DNA from 4 places in the Streptomyces sp. NPDC048057 genome. Region 4 is predicted to be linked to each of the others. Evidence: riboswitches for the same ligand, from Rfam matches in the RefSeq annotation. Region 4 holds a riboswitch; each other region holds the start of a gene.

The links. Region 4 has a riboswitch for cyclic di-AMP ahead of AB0E05_RS28635 (M23 family metallopeptidase). Riboswitches for the same ligand answer to the same signal wherever they lie in the genome.
Region 1: linked by a shared signal. The riboswitch ahead of AB0E05_RS29720 (transglycosylase family protein) and the one ahead of AB0E05_RS28635 (M23 family metallopeptidase) in region 4 are both predicted to bind cyclic di-AMP.
Region 2: linked by a shared signal. The riboswitch ahead of AB0E05_RS23970 (peptidoglycan DD-metalloendopeptidase family protein) and the one ahead of AB0E05_RS28635 (M23 family metallopeptidase) in region 4 are both predicted to bind cyclic di-AMP.
Region 3: linked by a shared signal. The riboswitch ahead of AB0E05_RS15225 (C40 family peptidase) and the one ahead of AB0E05_RS28635 (M23 family metallopeptidase) in region 4 are both predicted to bind cyclic di-AMP.

Annotation. Positions count from the first base shown of each region.
Region 1 covers NZ_JBEZNF010000030.1:92,216-96,543, reverse strand. The annotation lists gene AB0E05_RS29730 (cytochrome P450) at 1-402, shown strand, start outside; gene AB0E05_RS29725 (transglycosylase family protein) at 514-1,551, shown strand; cyclic di-AMP (ydaO/yuaA leader) riboswitch at 2,055-2,176, shown strand; gene AB0E05_RS29720 (transglycosylase family protein) at 2,180-2,902, shown strand; gene eno (phosphopyruvate hydratase) at 3,249-4,328, shown strand, end outside.
Region 2 covers NZ_JBEZNF010000020.1:172,381-176,708, reverse strand. The annotation lists gene AB0E05_RS23985 (XRE family transcriptional regulator) at 1-380, shown strand, start outside; gene AB0E05_RS23980 (DUF6126 family protein) at 470-652, shown strand; gene AB0E05_RS23975 (tyrosine-protein phosphatase) at 678-1,496, opposite strand; cyclic di-AMP (ydaO/yuaA leader) riboswitch at 2,003-2,156, shown strand; gene AB0E05_RS23970 (peptidoglycan DD-metalloendopeptidase family protein) at 2,162-3,172, shown strand; gene AB0E05_RS23965 (SGNH/GDSL hydrolase family protein) at 3,356-4,147, shown strand; gene AB0E05_RS23960 (STM4011 family radical SAM protein) at 4,227-4,328, opposite strand, start outside.
Region 3 covers NZ_JBEZNF010000011.1:140,884-145,211, reverse strand. The annotation lists gene AB0E05_RS15235 (8-amino-7-oxononanoate synthase) at 1-1,004, shown strand, start outside; gene AB0E05_RS15230 (ATP-binding protein) at 1,170-1,601, shown strand; gene AB0E05_RS15225 (C40 family peptidase) at 1,641-2,117, opposite strand; cyclic di-AMP (ydaO/yuaA leader) riboswitch at 2,121-2,317, opposite strand; gene AB0E05_RS15220 (hypothetical protein) at 2,624-2,932, opposite strand; gene AB0E05_RS15215 (ATP-dependent Clp protease proteolytic subunit) at 2,947-3,576, opposite strand; gene AB0E05_RS15210 (PASTA domain-containing protein) at 3,868-4,328, shown strand, end outside.
Region 4 covers NZ_JBEZNF010000028.1:73,034-77,361, forward strand. The annotation lists gene AB0E05_RS28625 (GNAT family N-acetyltransferase) at 1-913, opposite strand, end outside; gene AB0E05_RS28630 (HPr family phosphocarrier protein) at 1,104-1,385, shown strand; gene AB0E05_RS28635 (M23 family metallopeptidase) at 1,564-2,343, opposite strand; cyclic di-AMP (ydaO/yuaA leader) riboswitch at 2,357-2,516, opposite strand; gene AB0E05_RS28640 (pitrilysin family protein) at 2,835-4,232, opposite strand; gene AB0E05_RS28645 (pitrilysin family protein) at 4,229-4,328, opposite strand, start outside.

The sequences.
Region 1 (4,328 bases), on a different contig from region 4:
ACGGGCGTGGAGGAGCTGCTGCGCTACGACGGGCCGGTGGAGCTGGCGACCTGGCGGTTCGCCACCGAGGCGCTGACGATCGGCGGGCAGCGGGTCGCCGAGGGCGACCCCGTCCTCGTCGTGCTCGCCGCCGCCGACCGCGACCCCGAACGCTTCGACGGGCCCGACGTCCTCGATCTGTCCCGACGTGACAATCAGCACCTCGGGTACGGGCACGGCATCCACTACTGCCTGGGCGCGCCACTCGCCCGCATCGAGGGGCAGACCGCGCTGGCGACCCTGTTGCGACGCCTCCCTGACCTGCAACTCGCCGTGGATCCGACCGATTTGCGCTGGCGCGGTGGTCTGATCATGCGTGGACTGCGCACGCTTCCCGTGGAGTTCGGAGCTCCAACTTACTGACGGAGCATCAACTCTGTGATGTTCGCGTTATCCCGGCTGCATCGACTTGTGACTGACGTTGGAGTCCGGCTACGTTCACCCCCGTCTCAGCCGTCAGCGAAAGGCAACCGCATGCTCTCCGGGAATGGTCGACATCGCCGTCCTCGCCAGGCCCCGGCCCTCGTCGTCGCCGCGGGGGTGACGGGATCCGCGATCGCGATCCCGCTCCTGGGCGCGGGGTCGGCGTCCGCCGCGGACTCCGCCGTCTGGGACCGCGTGGCGGAGTGCGAGAGCGCCGGGCAGTGGAGCGCCAACACCGGCAACGGCTACTTCGGCGGGCTCCAGTTCTCGCAGGAGACCTGGGACGCCTTCGGCGGTGCGCAGTACGCGGAGCGCGCCGACCTCGCGAGCCGTTCGCAGCAGATCGCGGTGGCGGAGAAGGTGTTGGCCGCCCAGGGGCCGCTGGCGTGGTCGTCCTGCGGGGCGAACGCGGGGCTGCCGGGCGTCAAGGCGCCGAAGGTCGACCCGGGCGCGCTGCCGACGCCCTCCGTGCCGGCCGTGCCGTCCCCCACCTCGACCCAGGGCGTCGGCAACGGCGTCGGGCCGGGAACCGGTGCGGACGAGGGCAAGAAGGCCGGCGGCAAGCACCGCGGCCCGGCCGCGACCGAATCCTCGGCGACTCCTGCGACTCCTGCGACCCCGGACCCCTCGGGCACGAGCGAGGGTACGGAGAAGAGTGCGGGGAAGGGCGCGGGCGAACAGCGCGCGACCGACGACACCCGGGCCTCGCGCAGCGACACGCCCGGCCGCGGCGACTCCGTCCAGCCCGCCGACCCGGGCAAGGCGGCCGGCGCACCGGCGAAGGGCCAGCAGAACGGCGGCTCGACGGGCACCGGCACCGACAGCGGCGCCGGCAAGGACGGCGCGACCCCGGGCAACCCGGGTGCCGCCGCCGACGTCCAGAAGGAGAAGGGCGAGGCCGGCGGGGACACCGCGACCGCGTCGCCCGGCACGTACACCGTCCGCCCCGGGGACAACCTCTGGGCCATCGCGGACGCGCAGGACCTCCCCGGAGGCTGGCCGGCGCTGTACGAGGCCAACCGCGACGCGGTCGGCGCTGATCCCGACTTGATCCTGCCTGGTCAGAACCTTGACCTCGGGGTGAAGTAGCCCGATTCCGGGGCACGTTGAGGCAGGGTTTTGCCGGCTTTTGTCCGTTTCTGCGTAAGTGAGACATGTGTCTCTCTGCTCGAACGGGCTTCCGTGGCCGAGCGGAACGACGCATTCCGTGCCCCACCTGCGGAAACGGAGGTTTCCGGAAGGCCGTGATGGGCGTTTTCTCCCCGATGTTCCTTCTTTGAACATCGGGGAGGGCTGTGTTTACGGTCTGACCGCTCGCCAAAGCGGGCACCACTGACCGTCACGCCGAATCCTGCCGTCGGTCGGGGGGAACAGTCGTCGCGAGAGCGCCGAAGGCAGGAGCGGGGGACCCACGTACGTGCCGGTCCCGTCCACCCCGGGGAGACCCGGGGCACGGACACCGGCTGGGCGTGTCTGATGGATCGGGCTGGACCAGCGAGCGGGGTCTGGTGCCGTGGATATCAAGGCGGAGGAGGGAGTCGACGCGGAGCGTCGGCGACCGACGACAACGCGGCGAGGCGCGGTGTCAGGGCACGCGAGCCCAGCCAGATCCGTCAGACACGCCCTAGGGGTGAAGCCGCGCCGAGCGCGCGGCCGGGCAACTCACTTGGCCCGAACCCGACAGCTCACCTCGTAGGCGTCGGTGAGGAGATCCACCATGCTGTTTTCCAGCAAGGGCAAGCACCGCCGCCCGTCCAAGGCCGCCAAGTTCGCCGCCTTCGCCGGCATCACCACCGCCGCGATCGCCGCCCCGCTGGTGGGCGCCACCTCCGCCTCCGCCGCCACCGCCGCCGAGTGGGACAAGGTCGCCCAGTGCGAGTCCGGCGGCAACTGGTCCATCAACACCGGCAACGGCTACTACGGCGGCCTGCAGTTCTCCGCCTCCACCTGGGCCGCCTTCGGTGGCACCAAGTACGCGTCGAACGCGCACCTCGCCTCCAAGTCGCAGCAGATCGAGATCGCCGAGAAGGTCCTCGCGGGCCAGGGCAAGGGTGCCTGGCCGAGCTGCGGCGTCGGCCTCTCCAAGGCCGCGTACAACGGCGGCGGCGCCGAGCAGGCCCCCGCCCCGAAGCAGGAGCAGCCGAAGCAGCAGCCCAAGCAGGAGCAGCCGAAGCAGCAGCAGGCGCAGCCCTCGCAGGAGCGCGCCGAGGCCCCGACCACCCGCTCCGAGCGCCCGTCCGCCCCGGCCAAGTCCGCGCCGAAGGCCGGCGGCTTCGAGAAGGGCGACGGCGAGTACGAGGTCCAGTCCGGCGACACCCTGAGCAAGATCGCCGAGACCGAGCAGGTCGAGGGCGGCTGGCAGAAGCTCTTCGAGCTGAACAAGGACGTCGTGGACGACGCCGACGTCATCTACCCGGGTCAGCAGCTCCACCTGAGCTGACCCGTCGCGAACCCACGGGCCGTCACCCCGACCCGACCCCCCACGGGTTCGCCACTCACGGCCCCGGGCCGGCGCGCTTCCCCCGTACGCGCCGGCCCGGGGTTCTGTGTGTCACGGGTGCGCCGCGCGCCCGCGCCGATCGTCGATGGCCCGCGTCTGAGCAGGCATCCGCGCAGTTGAGAGGCGTTACCCGGCAGTAGCTGTGCGCCTTTCGGCCGGGGTGAAGTTCTTCGCACTCTTTTTCGTCCCAGGGGGCGGGCAGCGGCCGGTCGGCGCCCCCCAGCCGGTTAGGCTCTTGCCGTTGGGCCGCTGAGCCCGCACCCCACGCGTCACATCCCAGAAGGAGATGCTCGTGCCGTCCATCGACGTCGTCGTAGCCCGGGAAATCCTGGACTCCCGAGGCAACCCCACGGTCGAGGTCGAGGTCGGCCTCGACGACGGGAGCACCGGCCGCGCCGCCGTGCCCTCGGGTGCCTCCACCGGTGCCTTCGAGGCCCTGGAACTCCGCGACGGAGACCCGAACCGCTACCAGGGCAAGGGCGTCGAGAAGGCCGTCCTCGCCGTCATCGAGCAGATCGGCCCGGAGCTCGTCGGCTACGACGCCACCGAGCAGCGCCTCATCGACCAGGCGATGTTCGACCTGGACGCCACCCCGGACAAGTCGTCGCTGGGCGCCAACGCCATCCTCGGCGTCTCCCTCGCCGTGGCGCACGCCGCCTCCGAGGCGTCCGACCTGCCGCTCTTCCGCTACCTCGGCGGCCCGAACGCGCACCTGCTGCCCGTTCCGATGATGAACATCCTGAACGGCGGCTCGCACGCCGACTCCAACGTGGACATCCAGGAGTTCATGATCGCCCCGATCGGCGCGGAGTCCTTCTCCGAGGCGCTGCGCTGGGGCACCGAGGTGTACCACACCCTCAAGAAGGTGCTGAAGGGCCGCGGCCTGTCCACCGGCCTCGGCGACGAGGGCGGCTTCGCGCCGAACCTGGACTCCAACCGCGCCGCGCTGGACCTGATCATCGAGGCGATCAAGGAAGCCGGCTACGTCCCGGGCAAGGACATCGCGCTCGCGCTCGACGTCGCCGCCTCCGAGTTCTACAAGGACGGCTCGTACGAGTTCGAGGGCAAGTCCCTCTCCGCCGCCGAGCTGACCGAGTACTACGAGGAGCTGGTCGCGGCCTACCCGCTGGTCTCCATCGAGGACCCGCTCTTCGAGGACGACTGGGCCGGCTGGAAGGTGCTCACCGACAAGCTGGGCGCCAAGGTCCAGATCGTCGGCGACGACCTCTTCGTCACCAACCCGGAGCGCCTGGCCCGCGGCATCGAGGAGGGCTCCGCGAACGCCCTGCTCGTCAAGGTCAACCAGATCGGTTCGCTGACCGAGACCCTGGACGCCGTCGAGCTGGCCCAGCGCAACGGCTTCAAG
Region 2 (4,328 bases), on a different contig from region 4:
CCGAGCTCCTGGGCGAGCTGGCGCCCGAGCACGACCCCGTGATCCGCGCCGGTCGCCGCGAGCCGTCGGAGGCCGACGGCTGGACGTACCACCAGGTCGGCGGGGCGGGGCGGGCCATGCAGGCGCTGCGGCTGATCGTGCCGTACGGAGCCCAGGGCGATCTCGTGCGGGTGCACCCCGGCGAGGAGTGGCTGTACGTGCTGGACGGGCGAGTACGGCTCAGCCTCGGCGAGGCCGTGCACGAACTCGGCCCCGGCGACAGCGCCCACTACGACTCGCTCACCCCGCACCGGATCGCGGCGGCCACCCGCGACGGCGCCGAGATGCTGTTCGTGCACACCCTGCTCCAGAGCCCGGACATCCTCCATCCGCACCTCTGACGCCCGCGGTCCCCACGCACCCGTCCGCACTTCCTGACATCCGCACTTCTGGTCCGGCCCGCTGGGGCCGGGGAAAGCAGAGGCCAGTCATGACCGAGAACCCGACGGCGCCCGAAGGCGCCGCACTGCCCGACCCCGCCGCGTCCCGGCGGGAGAAGAAGGAGGAGGGGAAGTTCCCGAAGGGCATCTGGATCCGGCTCTTCGCCTACCTGGTCGCCGGCCACGTCTTCGCCGGCTTCCTCTACCTGCTCTTCGAGGTCGGCGCCAAGTAGCCCCGCTGGCCCGGGCGCGTTCGCGTCAGGCGCCGTCCCCGTCGACGAGGCGCGCCCGCAGCCGCTCGCGCGTCTCGGGGGTGAGGCCGAGGCCCTCGGTGAGGTAGGGCTCGATCCCGCCCCAGGTCTGCTCGATGGCGTCGAAGGCGGTGTGCAGGTACTCCGCCCGGGCGTCGAAGAGCGGGCTCAGCAGCTCCATGACCTCGGCGGACATCCCCGCCGGCGCGCCCTCGGCGCGGCGCACCAGATAGCGGCGGTGCGGGTCGTTGGACTTGAGGTAGTCCGCCTCGACGGCCTCCCTCTCCACGCCGACCGCGAGCAGCGCCACGGCGACCGACAGCCCCGCGCGGTCCTTGCCCGCCGCGCAGTGCATCAGCGCCGGCACGCTGTCCTGCGCGAGGGCGTGCAGCACCTGGCTGTGCTCGGCCGTGCGCTGGGTGATGATCATGTGGTAGGAGGCGATCATCCGGTTCGCGGCCTGGCCGTCGCCCAGCAGGGCGCGGAGCTGGTCGAGGTCGCCGGAGCGGACCATCTGCCAGAACTCGGCCCCGTCGGCCGGGTCGCTCAGCGGCAGGTTCACGTTCCGCACGCCCGGCAGCGTCACGTCCGCCCCTTCGAGGCGGATGTCCGCCGCGTTGCGGAAGTCGAAGATCGTGTGCAGGCCGAGGGAGGTCAGGAACGAGGCGTCCTCGCCGGTCGCGTGGGCCAGGTGTCCGCTGCGGAAGAGCCGACCGTGCGCCACGGTCCGACCGTCCGTCGTCGGGAGCCCGCCGACGTCGCGGAAGTTACGGACCCCGGTCAGTTGGGGTTCGGTCGAGGGGACCTGCGGCACCTGCTGCGTCACGAAGGCTCCTGGAGAAGTCGCTGCCGCCGGCGCTCGTCGCCGACTGTGGCGTGTTCCCGACGATACGACATCGGTACCTGGGGCAATCATCGTCAGGGACCGGTCCCCGGCCCGTGCCGCACCCCGCCTCCCCGCGCCCGTGCGCGCGACCTGGACGCGAGCGTCATCCGACTCCGACTCCGACGTTGATGACCGCCGAGGAAACGTCTCATCTGTCCGGATTGATTGAGTAATGCGCTCTTCGGTATAACGTGCCCCGGCTATGGGGGAGATGGGCGCCCCTCATGAGCAGGATCACAATGGTGACGTTGTGTGGCGGCTGTCCGGAAAGGGGATGCGTCCGGCGGGCGGGAGTTGACGGGGCGGCGTCCACGGAGGGTGACTGCCGGCGGCCGGCGCGATGATCCATGTGGTCCGGGCGCGGGCCGTCATGGCTTGTTCCTGGCGATGTGGCCGGTTTACGGTCACGGCACTCCGGACGGACCGCCTCATCCTGCCGCCGCCCGGATCATCACCCACCCACCTGTGGCAGGAGCGGGGGACCCAGGTAGTACGCCGGTCCGGACTCCGGACGGCTCGGGGTGAAGTCGCGCCCAGCGCGCGGCCGGGCATCTCCAGCTCGAACCCGACAGCTCACCTCGCAGGCGTCGGAGAGGAACAGCACCATGTCCGCACAGGGCAAGCACCGCCGTCCCAAGTCGACGGCCTTCACCCGTGGATTCGTCGCCGCCGGCACCGGTGGCGCCGCCATCGCCCTTCCCCTGATGGGCGCCACCGGCGCGCACGCCGCCGAGCAGACCGCGCCCGCGGCCCCTGTCGTCGCCCCGGTCTCGGCCTCCGCCGCCCCGGCCGCAGAGAAGGCCGCCGCCGCGCCGACCACGTACGTCGTGGTCATCGGCGACCACCTGTCCAAGATCGCCGACGAGCACCGGCTCGACGGCGGCTGGCAGCAGCTCTACCAGGACAACCGCGCGGCCGTCGGCGAGAACCCCTCGCTGATCCACCCCGGCCTCAAGCTCACCGTCGGCGCGCAGGCCGACGGCAAGGGCGCCGCGAAGGCGGAGAAGCCGGCCGAGAAGCCGGCCGAGAAGCCGGCCGAGAAGCCGGCCGAGAAGAAGGTCGAGAAGCCGGCCGAGAAGAAGACCGAGAGCGACAAGGTCGAGAAGAAGGTCGAGCCGAAGGCCGCGCCCGCCGCCCCGGCCGCCCAGAAGGCGACCGGCGGCACCACCGCGCCCGCGGAGTCCTCCGACTCCTCCACCGGCACCAGCAGCGGTTGGGCCGCCCCGCTCGCCAACGCCCAGGTCTCCACCTCGTACCGCGCCTCCGGCGCCATGTGGTCCAGCGGTTACCACACCGGTGTCGACTTCGCCGCGCCCACCGGCACCGGCGTCCGCTCCATCGGCCCCGGCTCGGTCGTCTCCGCCGGATACAACGGTGCGTACGGCAACGAGGTCGTCATCAAGCACACCGACGGCACCTACTCCCAGTACGCCCACCTCTCCTCCCTCTCCGTCTCCGCCGGACAGAGCGTGACCGGCGGGCAGTCGATCGGCCAGGTCGGCTCCACCGGCAACTCCAGCGGGCCGCACCTGCACCTGGAGGTCCGCACCGGCCCGTCGTACGGCTCGGACATCGACCCGGTCGCCCACCTGCGCAGCCACGGCGTCTCGCTCTGACCCCGGCGCACCGCGCCACCGGCCGCTGACCCGGCCCTCCCGAATCCCCCACGGAGCCCTCCGTTCCGTGGGGGATTCGGCGTATTCCCCATCACCTCGCCATCTCCGGTGTGATAAATCACTGCGCGTCAACCCCTCCCTACGGTCGCGTAGGTCACATCTGTAGGGCGAAGATGAGTTCTTGTGGCAGACGATTCGAGAACAGAGAACAAGGGCGGATTCGGGTCGTACGCAGCCATCGGTGACAGCTTCACCGAGGGCGTGGGGGACCCGGGACCTGACGGAACGTACGTCGGCTGGGCGGACCGGTTCGCGGTCCTGCTGGCCGACCGCAAACCGGAGCACAGCTTCCGGTACGCCAATCTCGCGGTGCGCGGCAGGCTCCTCGACCAGATCGTGGAGGAGCAGGTGCCGAGGGCGAAGGAACTCGCCCCGGACCTGGTGTCGTTCTGTGCGGGGGGCAATGACATCATCCGACCGGGCAGCGACCCGGACGACGTGGCGGAGCGCTTCGAACGAGCCGTGTCCCAACTGACCGCAGCGGTCGGCACGGTCATGGTGACCACCGGATTCGACACCCGGCACGTGCCGGTCCTGCGCCACCTGCGCGGCAAGGTCGCCACCTACACGGCGCACGTGCGGGCCATCGCGGACCGCTACGGCTGCCCGGTGCTGGACCTGTGGTCGCTCAAGTCGGTCCAGGACCGCCGGGCCTGGGACCCCGACCGGCTGCACCTGTCGCCCGAGGGGCACACCCGGGTGGCGCTGCGGGCGGCACAGGTCCTCGGGCTGGAGGTGCCGGCCGACCCCGACCAGCCGTGGCCGCCGCAGCCGGTGCGCGGCACCCTGGAAGTACGGCGCGACGACATCCACTGGGCCCGTGAGTACCTGGTGCCGTGGATCGGGCGGCGGTTGCGCGGCGAGAGCTCGGGCGACGACGTGGTGGCGAAGCGGCCGGACCTGCTCCCGCTGTGACGCCGCGGCCTCACGACCGCCCGACCGCATGACCCCGTGATCGAGCGGGCCCCGCCGGGACGCGGCGGGGCCCGTCCGACTACCCGGCCGGGTGCGCCGGGATCCGTTCCAACACGCCGCCGGCGAACACGTCGTACAGCGGCAGCGACTCCAGGTGGACGTAGCCGATGTGGCAGTCGCA
Region 3 (4,328 bases), on a different contig from region 4:
CCCGCCGCTGGGGCGCCGGCTCCACCGGCTCCCGCCTCGTCACCGGCAGCACCGCCCTGCACGCCGAACTCGAACGGGAACTCGCCGCCTTCTGCGGCTTCGAGTCCGCTCTGGTCCTGGCGTCCGGCTACGCAGCCAACCTGGCGGCCGTCACCGCGCTGTCCGGGCGCGAGGGCCTGATCGTCTCGGACGCCGGCAACCACGCCTCCATCGTGGACGGTTGCCGACTGTCCCGGGCCGAGACCGCGATCAGCGCGCACGCCGACCCCGAAGCGGTCGGCAAGGCCCTGGACGCCCACCCGGGGCGCCGGGCCATCGCCGTCACCGACTCCGTCTTCTCCGTGGACGGCGACGCGGCGCCGCTCGCCGAACTCGCCGCCGTCTGCGCCCGGCGGGGCGCGGCCCTGCTGGTGGACGACGCGCACGGCTTCGGCGTGCTCGGCGACGGCGGGCGCGGCGCCCTGCACGCGGCCCGGATCGCCGGCGCCCCCGGCGTGGTGGCGACCGTCACGCTCTCCAAGTCCCTCGGCAGCCAGGGCGGGGCGGTCCTCGGCCCCGCCCGGGTCATCGACCACCTCGTCAACACCGCGCGTACGGTCATCTTCGACACCGGCCTCGCACCCGCCGCTGCGGGCGCTGCGCTCACCTCCCTGCGGCTGCTGCGCGACGACCCCGGGCTCGCCGGCCGGGTGCGCACGGCGGCCACGGACCTGTACGAGCGGCTGACCGCGGGGGGCCTCACGGCCGTACGGCCCGACGCCGCCGTGGTGTCCGTCCGGGCGCCCGCGCCGGAAGCGGCGCTGCGCTGGGCCGCCGACTGCCGCGCCGCGGGGCTCCGGGTGGGCTGCTTCCGCCCGCCGTCGGTGCCGGACGGGATCTCCCGGCTCCGGCTCACCGCCCGCGCCGATCTGACGCGGGAGCAGATCGCGGCGGCGGTGGAGATCGTGGTGCGCACGGCACCACCGGGCGCGCGAGGAGTGTCCAAAAACGGCCTTGCGTCGTAGAGTTCACCGCTTCGAGCGACGAAACGCTGCGCATCTTGGCGGATCGCCTCACCCGGCACCGCGATGAATGGCAGTGTGGCGCGCGAAGCACTGTCCGCGGCCGTCCGCGCATCCATCGGCTACGAAGTCGGAGCACGGCCCCGGTGGGAAAGGGACGACGTCGCCATGGCAGACCTCCAGGAAGCCACCATCACCCTGCCGAGCGAGCCCGCCTCGGTCTCCGCGGCCCGGAGGTTCGTCACCGGCGCGGTGACGGGGTGGGGGCTTCCCGCGGGGTCGGACGCCCTCGACACGATCCGGCTGATCGTCTCCGAACTCACCACCAACGCCGTGCAGCACACCTTCGGCCAGTCGCCCACCTTCCGGGTGGACGTGCTGCTGGAGCGGGACGAGGAACTGCGCCTCGGGGTGACGGACAGCCATCCGAAATGGCCCCAGCGGCTGCCGGCCGCCGTGCGCCAGGACAACGGCCGCGGCATGGTCATCATCCGCAGCCTCACGGCGCACAGCGGCGGGCGGCTGACCGTCAAGCCGACCGAGGACGGCGGCAAGACGGTCTGGATCACCCTGCCCTGGCCGGCTCGCCGGGCCGACTGACCCGGCGGGCCGGTGTGCTGACGGGCCGGCGGACCGCCGTCAGCGGACCCGGCCGTACGAGACGCTCCTGCTCCAGATCTTGTCCAGCTTCACCCAGGAACCCCGCTTGGGCGAGTGCCAGATCTTTCCCTTCCCGGCGTAGATGCCGACGTGGTAGACGCTCCGACCGGAGTGGAAGAAGACGAGGTCACCCACTTTTCTCTTGGCGGTGGAGACCCGACGCGTGGAGTTGTACTGCTGCTGGGCGGTCCGGGGCAGCTTCTTGCCCGCCTTCTTGTACGAATAGAGCGTCAGACCGGAGCAGTCGAAGCGGCGCGGCCCCGCCGCGCCCCACCGGTAGGGCGAACCCTTCTTGTCCGCGGCGACCTTGAGCGCCTTGCCCGCGTGTGCCGTTGCTGCCTGGGCCTCGGGCGAGCCGCCCGGTACGAGCATCGAGCCACCGAGTGCGGCGAGGGTCAGGGCGGACACCGCACCCGCCCGGCCGATCAGGAACGGGACGTTCATCTGCGCAGTCATGCGCAACCCTTCGTCAGCCGCCTGTGAAGGGTGACCTGTCGGGTTCGGGCGGACGAAGGTGCCCGGCCGCTGATGCGGCTTCACCCCGAGGAACGTCCGGCGCACCGGCCGTCCCGTACTGCTCGGGTCCTCCACTCCTGCCGAAGCACTCCTGTCGACCAGTCATCCGGAACGGCGGCAGGACTCGGCGTCCGTTCGGACCGCCCCGCCGAGGTGACGGGGGCTTGTCGTCCCAGGGATCTTGTCCCACGCCGTGCCGGATTTCCGAGTCAAAACGGCGGTATGTGAGTTTCAACACGAATGCGCCATTCAGGTGGACACGCCGCAATTTCCCACCGGGAGTGGACGCCGGGGGAGGCCCGCACCAGCGCTGGAATAGGACATTCCGCTAGAGGGATCGTCGTCCCGCGCAACTTGAGCGTATCGGCCGGGGGCGCCGCGACTACATCAAACGAGGTATCCGGGCGGGAACCCGAATGGCGGTTGACGTGTCGGATGACGGGCCGTCAAGGGGCAGGGTCGGCGGGGATGGTGACTCGCAGCGCCCGCCGTTCGCCGTCGAGCACCCGCAGCGCCCGGGCGAGGGTGGCCGCGTGCAGGGCGTCCTCCCCGCGGTCGTGCATCAGCGCCAGCGCGTCCTTGACCGCGACCGCCTGAGTCACCAGCGCCTGGGCGGCGCGCAACGAGGAGTACGTGAGGTCGCCACGGCTGGGGTTGATGCGTCCCACCAGGTCCACGATGCGCAGATAGCCGTCGATCAGATCGGCCTCGGCGCGGGTCAGCGCCGGCAGCGGCGGCAGTTCGGGCCGGAGCACGGGTGCGCCTTCCGTCAGCCGCGGCCGGTCAGTGACGACTTGCGGCTGCCGATCACGTGGTCCACCAGCCCGTACTCCTTGGCCGTCGCCGCGTCCAGGAAGGTGTCGCGCTCCAGGTCGGCGGCGATCTGCTCCGCGGACCGGTCGGTGTGCCGGGCGAACAGCTCCACCATCAGGGCGCGCAGCCGCAGGATCTCCCGCGCCTCGATCTCCAGGTCCGACGGCATGCCCCGGGCCGGCTCGTCGAGCGCGGGCTGCTGGAGCACGATCCGCGCCCCCGGCAGGGCCAGGCGCTTGCCGGGGGCGCCCGCGGCCAGCAGCAGCGCCGCGGTCGAAACGGCCTGTCCGATGCAGGTCGTCTCGACGTCGCAGGTGATCACCTGCATCGTGTCGTAGATCGCGAGCATCGCACTGAGCGAGCCGCCGGGAGAGTTGAGGTAGAGCGAGATCTGACGCTCCGGCGCCGCGTACTCCAGGTACAGCAGTTGGGTGATCACGTCGTTCGCCGCGGTGTCGTCGACCGGCGTCCCGAGGAAGACGATCCGCTCTTCGAGCAGCTTGGCGTAGGGGTCGAGGGTGCGGTTCCCGTGCGCGGTGCGCTCGGTGAACTGCGGCAGGACGTATCGGGCGACGGGCTGCGTCATGGCGTACCTCTCCTCGGTCCTCGACGGGCGCGCTGCGACCGGCCCCGTCTGTGCTTCCGTAAGAAACGTACAGGACGTACAGAAATCCATGAGGGAGGGTGCCCCTGAAGATGGGGGTCGATTTGCTGGTCAGGGGCCGTTCTCGTGTCGCGCGGGCGCACTTGCGACGAGGGAGAGCGCAAAAACTACACATCATGATCACGAATCCATCACCTTCCGGCGGTCTGTCTGTCTCCACCGATCCGCCGCGGTTAGGTTCGGGGCCTCAAAAGAACGTGTTGGGGAGATCGCATGACGTGGGGCGGGCAGTCGCAGCAGGCGCCGTGGGGCGGGCAGGCTCCGAAACCGCAGGGACCCGGCTGGGCGCGCAAGCGCTTCGTCGTTCCCGGAGCCGCCGTCCTCTTCTTCATGGGCGTCGGCATCGGTGCTTCGGGCGGGGGCGACGAAGGGGAGAAGGGCGGTCGTGCCGCGCCCGGGCCCACCGTCACGGTCACGCCGCGGGGCGGTGCGGCGCCGGCTCCCGCGGTGACCGCCACCGTGACCGCCGCGCCGGCCAAGACGCCCCGCACCACCGCCGGCGTCGCGCATGCCGGGGGCGACTCCGGCGCGACGCCGGTGCCGAACTTCGTCGGCATGGGACTCCAGGCCGCCCAGGACGCGGCCCAGGACGTCGGCTTCTCCATGCTGACCTCGCACGACAGCACGGGCGAGCGCCGCAACCAGCTCTGGGACCGCAACTGGAAGGTGTGCAC
Region 4 (4,328 bases):
CCAGTCCGCGCACCCCGTGCTCCCCGCAGTCCGCGACGACCTCGGGCACCCGCTCCGCGGGGACGGCCACGACCACGAGGTCGACGGGCTCCCCGGTCCGCTCGACGACCTCGCCGACGGAGCGGTGCGCGGGGACGCCGTCGACCTCCTGCCACTCGGGCGGGAAGGCGCGGTTCACGGCGTACACGCGGCCGGTGTAGCCGCCGCCGACGAGGTCGCGCAGGACGGTGCGGCCCACTCCCCCGGGCGCGCGCCCGACGCCGACGACCGCGACGGCCCGCGGCGCCAGCAGCCGCTGTACGGACCGCGCCTCGGCCCGGTGCTCCCGGGCCCGCTGCACCGCGACGGACTCCGCGGTCGGCTCCAGGTCGAGCGTCAGATGGACGGAGCCGTCCTCGAAGCTGCGCTTCTGGGTGTACCCGGCGTCCCGGAACACCTTGATCATCTTGGTGTTCGCGGGCAGCACGTCCGCCGCGAACCGGCGGATCCCGCGCTCCCGTGCGACCGCCGCGATGTGTTCGAGCATCGTGGAGGCGACGCCGCGGCCGTGGTGGGCGTCCTGGACGAGGAAGGCCACCTCGGCCTCGTCGGCGGGCGCGCTGGCCGGCCGGCCGTGCTCGTCGATCCGGTCGTAGCGGACGGTGGCGACGAACTCCCCGCCCACGGTGACGGCGAGGCCCACCCGGTCCACGTAGTCGTGGTGGGTGAAGCGGTGCACGTCCTTGGGCGACAGACGGGGGTAGGGCGCGAAGAAGCGGTAGTACTTCGACTCGTCCGACACCTGTTCGTAGAAGCTGACCAGCCGGTCGGCGTCATCGACGGTGATGGGGCGGATGCGCGCGGTACCGCCGTCGCGCAGCACCACGTCCGCCTCCCAGTGGTCGGGGTAGGCGTGGTCCCGCTCGGTCTGCATGGCAGAAATCGTACGGCGCCGAGGCCCGGCGGTGGTGCGGTTGGACCGTACTCGGGCACCATCGCCCCGGCGGGACGGGGCCTGCCCGGGGCCGCCGGGCCGGGGGTTTACGGTCGGTAGGAGCACCCGGAGCGTCGTGAGAGACTGACCGGGACTGGTCTAGACAACAGCTGATTCGAAGGGCAACACCATGGCTGAGCGCCGTGTCACCGTCGGTTGGGCCGAGGGCCTGCACGCCCGACCCGCCTCCATCTTCGTCCGCGCTGCCACGGCCTCCGGCGTCCCCGTGACGATCGCCAAGGCCGACGGCACCCCGGTCAACGCCGCCTCCATGCTCGCCGTGCTGGGCCTGGGCGCGCAGGGCGGCGAGGAGATCGTCCTCGCTTCCGACGCCGACGGCGCGGACGCCGCCCTGGACCGGCTGGCCAAGCTGGTCGCCGAAGGGCTGGAGGAACTGCCGGAGACGGTCTGAGCCACCCAACGCTCGGCCTTCACGGGCACGCGGCGCACACCGCGTCAAAGGCGCTGATCCTTCGGATCGGCGCCTTTTGCCGTTCCTCGCGTTGCCGTTCCCCGCGCGAAGACGCGCGGCATGCGGATGGGCCCCGGCGCGGTGCGCCGGGGCCCTTCCGGAACGGGAGTCGCGGGGGTCAGACGTTCACGCCGCGGGCGCGCAGATACGCGACCGGGTTCACGTCCGAGCCGTACTCCGCGCTGGTGCGGACCTCGAAGTGGAGGTGCGCCCCGGTGGAGTTGCCGGTGGAGCCCGCGCGGCCGATCTGCTGGCCGGGCATCACGGCCTGCCCCTCGCCGACGGTGACCGAGGAGAGGTGGGCGTACTGGGTGTACGAGCCGTCCCGCATCTTGATGACGACGTTGTAGCCGTACGAGCCGGCCCAGCCGGCCTCGACGACGGTGCCCGCGCCCACGGAGACCACCTGCGTGCCGGAGGAGGCGTGGAAGTCGACGCCGGTGTGGCTGCCAGAGGACCACAGCGAGCTGTTGGCCTCGTACGAGGTGGTGACCTGCGAGCCGGCGACGGGCAGCTGGTAGGAGTTCATCAGCCGCTGGCGCTCGGCCTCGCGGGCGGCCCGCTCGGCGGCCTTGCGCTCGGCCTCGGCCTTGCGCTTCGCCTCCGCCGCGGCCTCGGCGCGGGCGACGGCCTCGCGCTTCTGGCCCACGGCCTGGTCGGTGACCTGCTCGGCGAGGGTGTCGGTGGCGGCCAGCATCTGGAGCGTGCCGGTGTCCTCGGCGCTCAGGCTTCCGGTGTCGCCGTCGTTCCTCGGCTCGTTCTCCGTCGCGAACGCGGGGGACGCGAGGGTGCCGATCACCCCGGTGGTGGCGAGGGTCGCGGCGCCGGCGAGGCTCGCGCTCCTGCGCGTCACGCGGCTGGGGGCACGGTGCTTCCCGGTGGGGCGGGCGAACGCCATGGAGGGTCCGGTCCTTTCCTTCCTTCTCGCCTACCGGGTTAGCTGACGGGTTCGGAGAGAGGAAGGTCTCCTACGGCTCCTCCGCAGGCCGCGGAGGGGCCGATTCACCCCGGGGGACTGGGTCCCCGGCTCCCCTGGGCTCACGCCCGGCGGGGACTCGGCGATGACTGTCCGTGCCGCGGGTGCGGCGGGCTCCTGGCGAACAGCCGGATCGACGCTAGGCGGGCCCGCTCGCGTTCACCAAACAAACGACGATCTTTGTTGGCTATGCCACAGCACGTGTCGCCCGACTTCCCATCAAAAAGGACATTCGACGGGGAGATGCGCCGCCCGGACGGCGAACGTGCAACGGACGCACGGCCGTCGGGTGACGGTCCGATGGCGTCAGTGTGCCCGAAGTGTGACCACGGGTGCGCTGCCATCACCGAGGCGACCCCATGACGGAGCCCCGGCGTCCACGGACACCGGGGCTCTGTCGTCAGCGGGCTCCGTCAGCCCTTGACCACCGTCACCTCACCGATGCCCAGCGCCCGCACCGGCTCCGCGATCTGCGCCGCGTCGCCGACGAGCACCGTGACCAGTCGGTCGACGGGGAAGGCGCTCACGACCGCCGCGGTCGCCTCCACCGTGCCCGTCTGCGCCAGCCGTGCGTACGACTGCGCCTGGAAGTCGTCCGGAAGGTGCTGCTCGACCTGGTCGGCGAGGGTGCCGGCGACCGACGCCGCCGTCTCGTACCGCAGCGGGGCGACCCCGACCAGGTTCTGCACGGCGACGTCCCGCTCCGCGTCCGTCAGCCCCTCGGCGGCCAGCGTGCGCAGCACCTGCCACAGGTCCGCCAGCGCGGGACCGGTGTTGGGCGTGTCGACCGAGCCGCTGATGCCGAGCAGCGCGGCCCCCGACCCGTCCGGCGCCGAGCACAGCACCTGCGCGAAGGCCCGTACGCCGTAGGTGTAGCCCTTCTCCTCGCGCAGCACGCGGTCCAGGCGGGACGTCAGGGTGCCGCCCAGGCAGTACGTGCCGAGGACCTGGGCGGGCCAGACGCGGTCGTGCCGGTCCGCGCCGATCCGGCCGATCAGGAGCTGCGTCTGCACGGCGCCGGGACGGTCCACGACGACCACGCGTCCGGTGTCGTCGGCGGTGGTCTCGGCCCGGGGGTGCGCCGGGGCGGTGTCGCCCGCCCACGCGCCGAGCGTCTGCGCGAGCAGCTCGTCCAGGTCGACGCCGGTCAGGTCGCCGACGACGACCACGGTGCTGGTGGCCGGCCGTACGTGGGCGTCGAAGAACGCCCGCACGGCGGCCGAGTCGATCCGGGTCACCGTCTCCTCGGTGCCCTGGCGGGGCCGGGACATCCGCAGCGAGGCGGGGAACAGCCGCCGGTACAGCTCCTTGGCAGCGCGCCGCCCCGGGTTGGCCGTCTCGTGCGGGATCTCGTCCAGGCGGTTGCGGACCAGCCGCTTGACCTCGCCGTCGTCGAACGCGGGCTCGCGCAGCGCCTCGGCGAGCAGCCCGAGCGCCTTGGGCAGCCGGGAGACCGGGACCTCCAGGGAGACCCGGACGGCGGGGTGGTCGGCGTGGGCGTCGAGCGTGGCGCCGCAGCGCTCCAGCTCGGCCGCGAACTCCTCGGCCGACCGGGACTTCGTGCCCTCGGACAGGGCGCGGGCCATGATCGTGGCCACCCCGTCGAAGCCCTCGGGCTCGGCGCCCAGCGGGGCGTCGAGGATGACCTCCACCGCCACCACCTGCTGGCCGGGGCGGTGACAGTGCAGCACGGTCAGGCCGTTGTCGAGACGTCCGCGCCCGGGCGCGGGGAACGCCCAGGGGGTGGGCTCCCCGGACGTGGGCATGGGGTGGAAGTCCATCGTCGTCAGCGGCTCGGCGGCGTCGGTCACTGGTCCGCCCCCTCTCCTGCGTCGTTCTGGGCGGCGTCGTCGGCGGCGGGCAGCGGCTCGTACACCAGCACCGCCCTGTTGTCCGGGCGCAAGCGG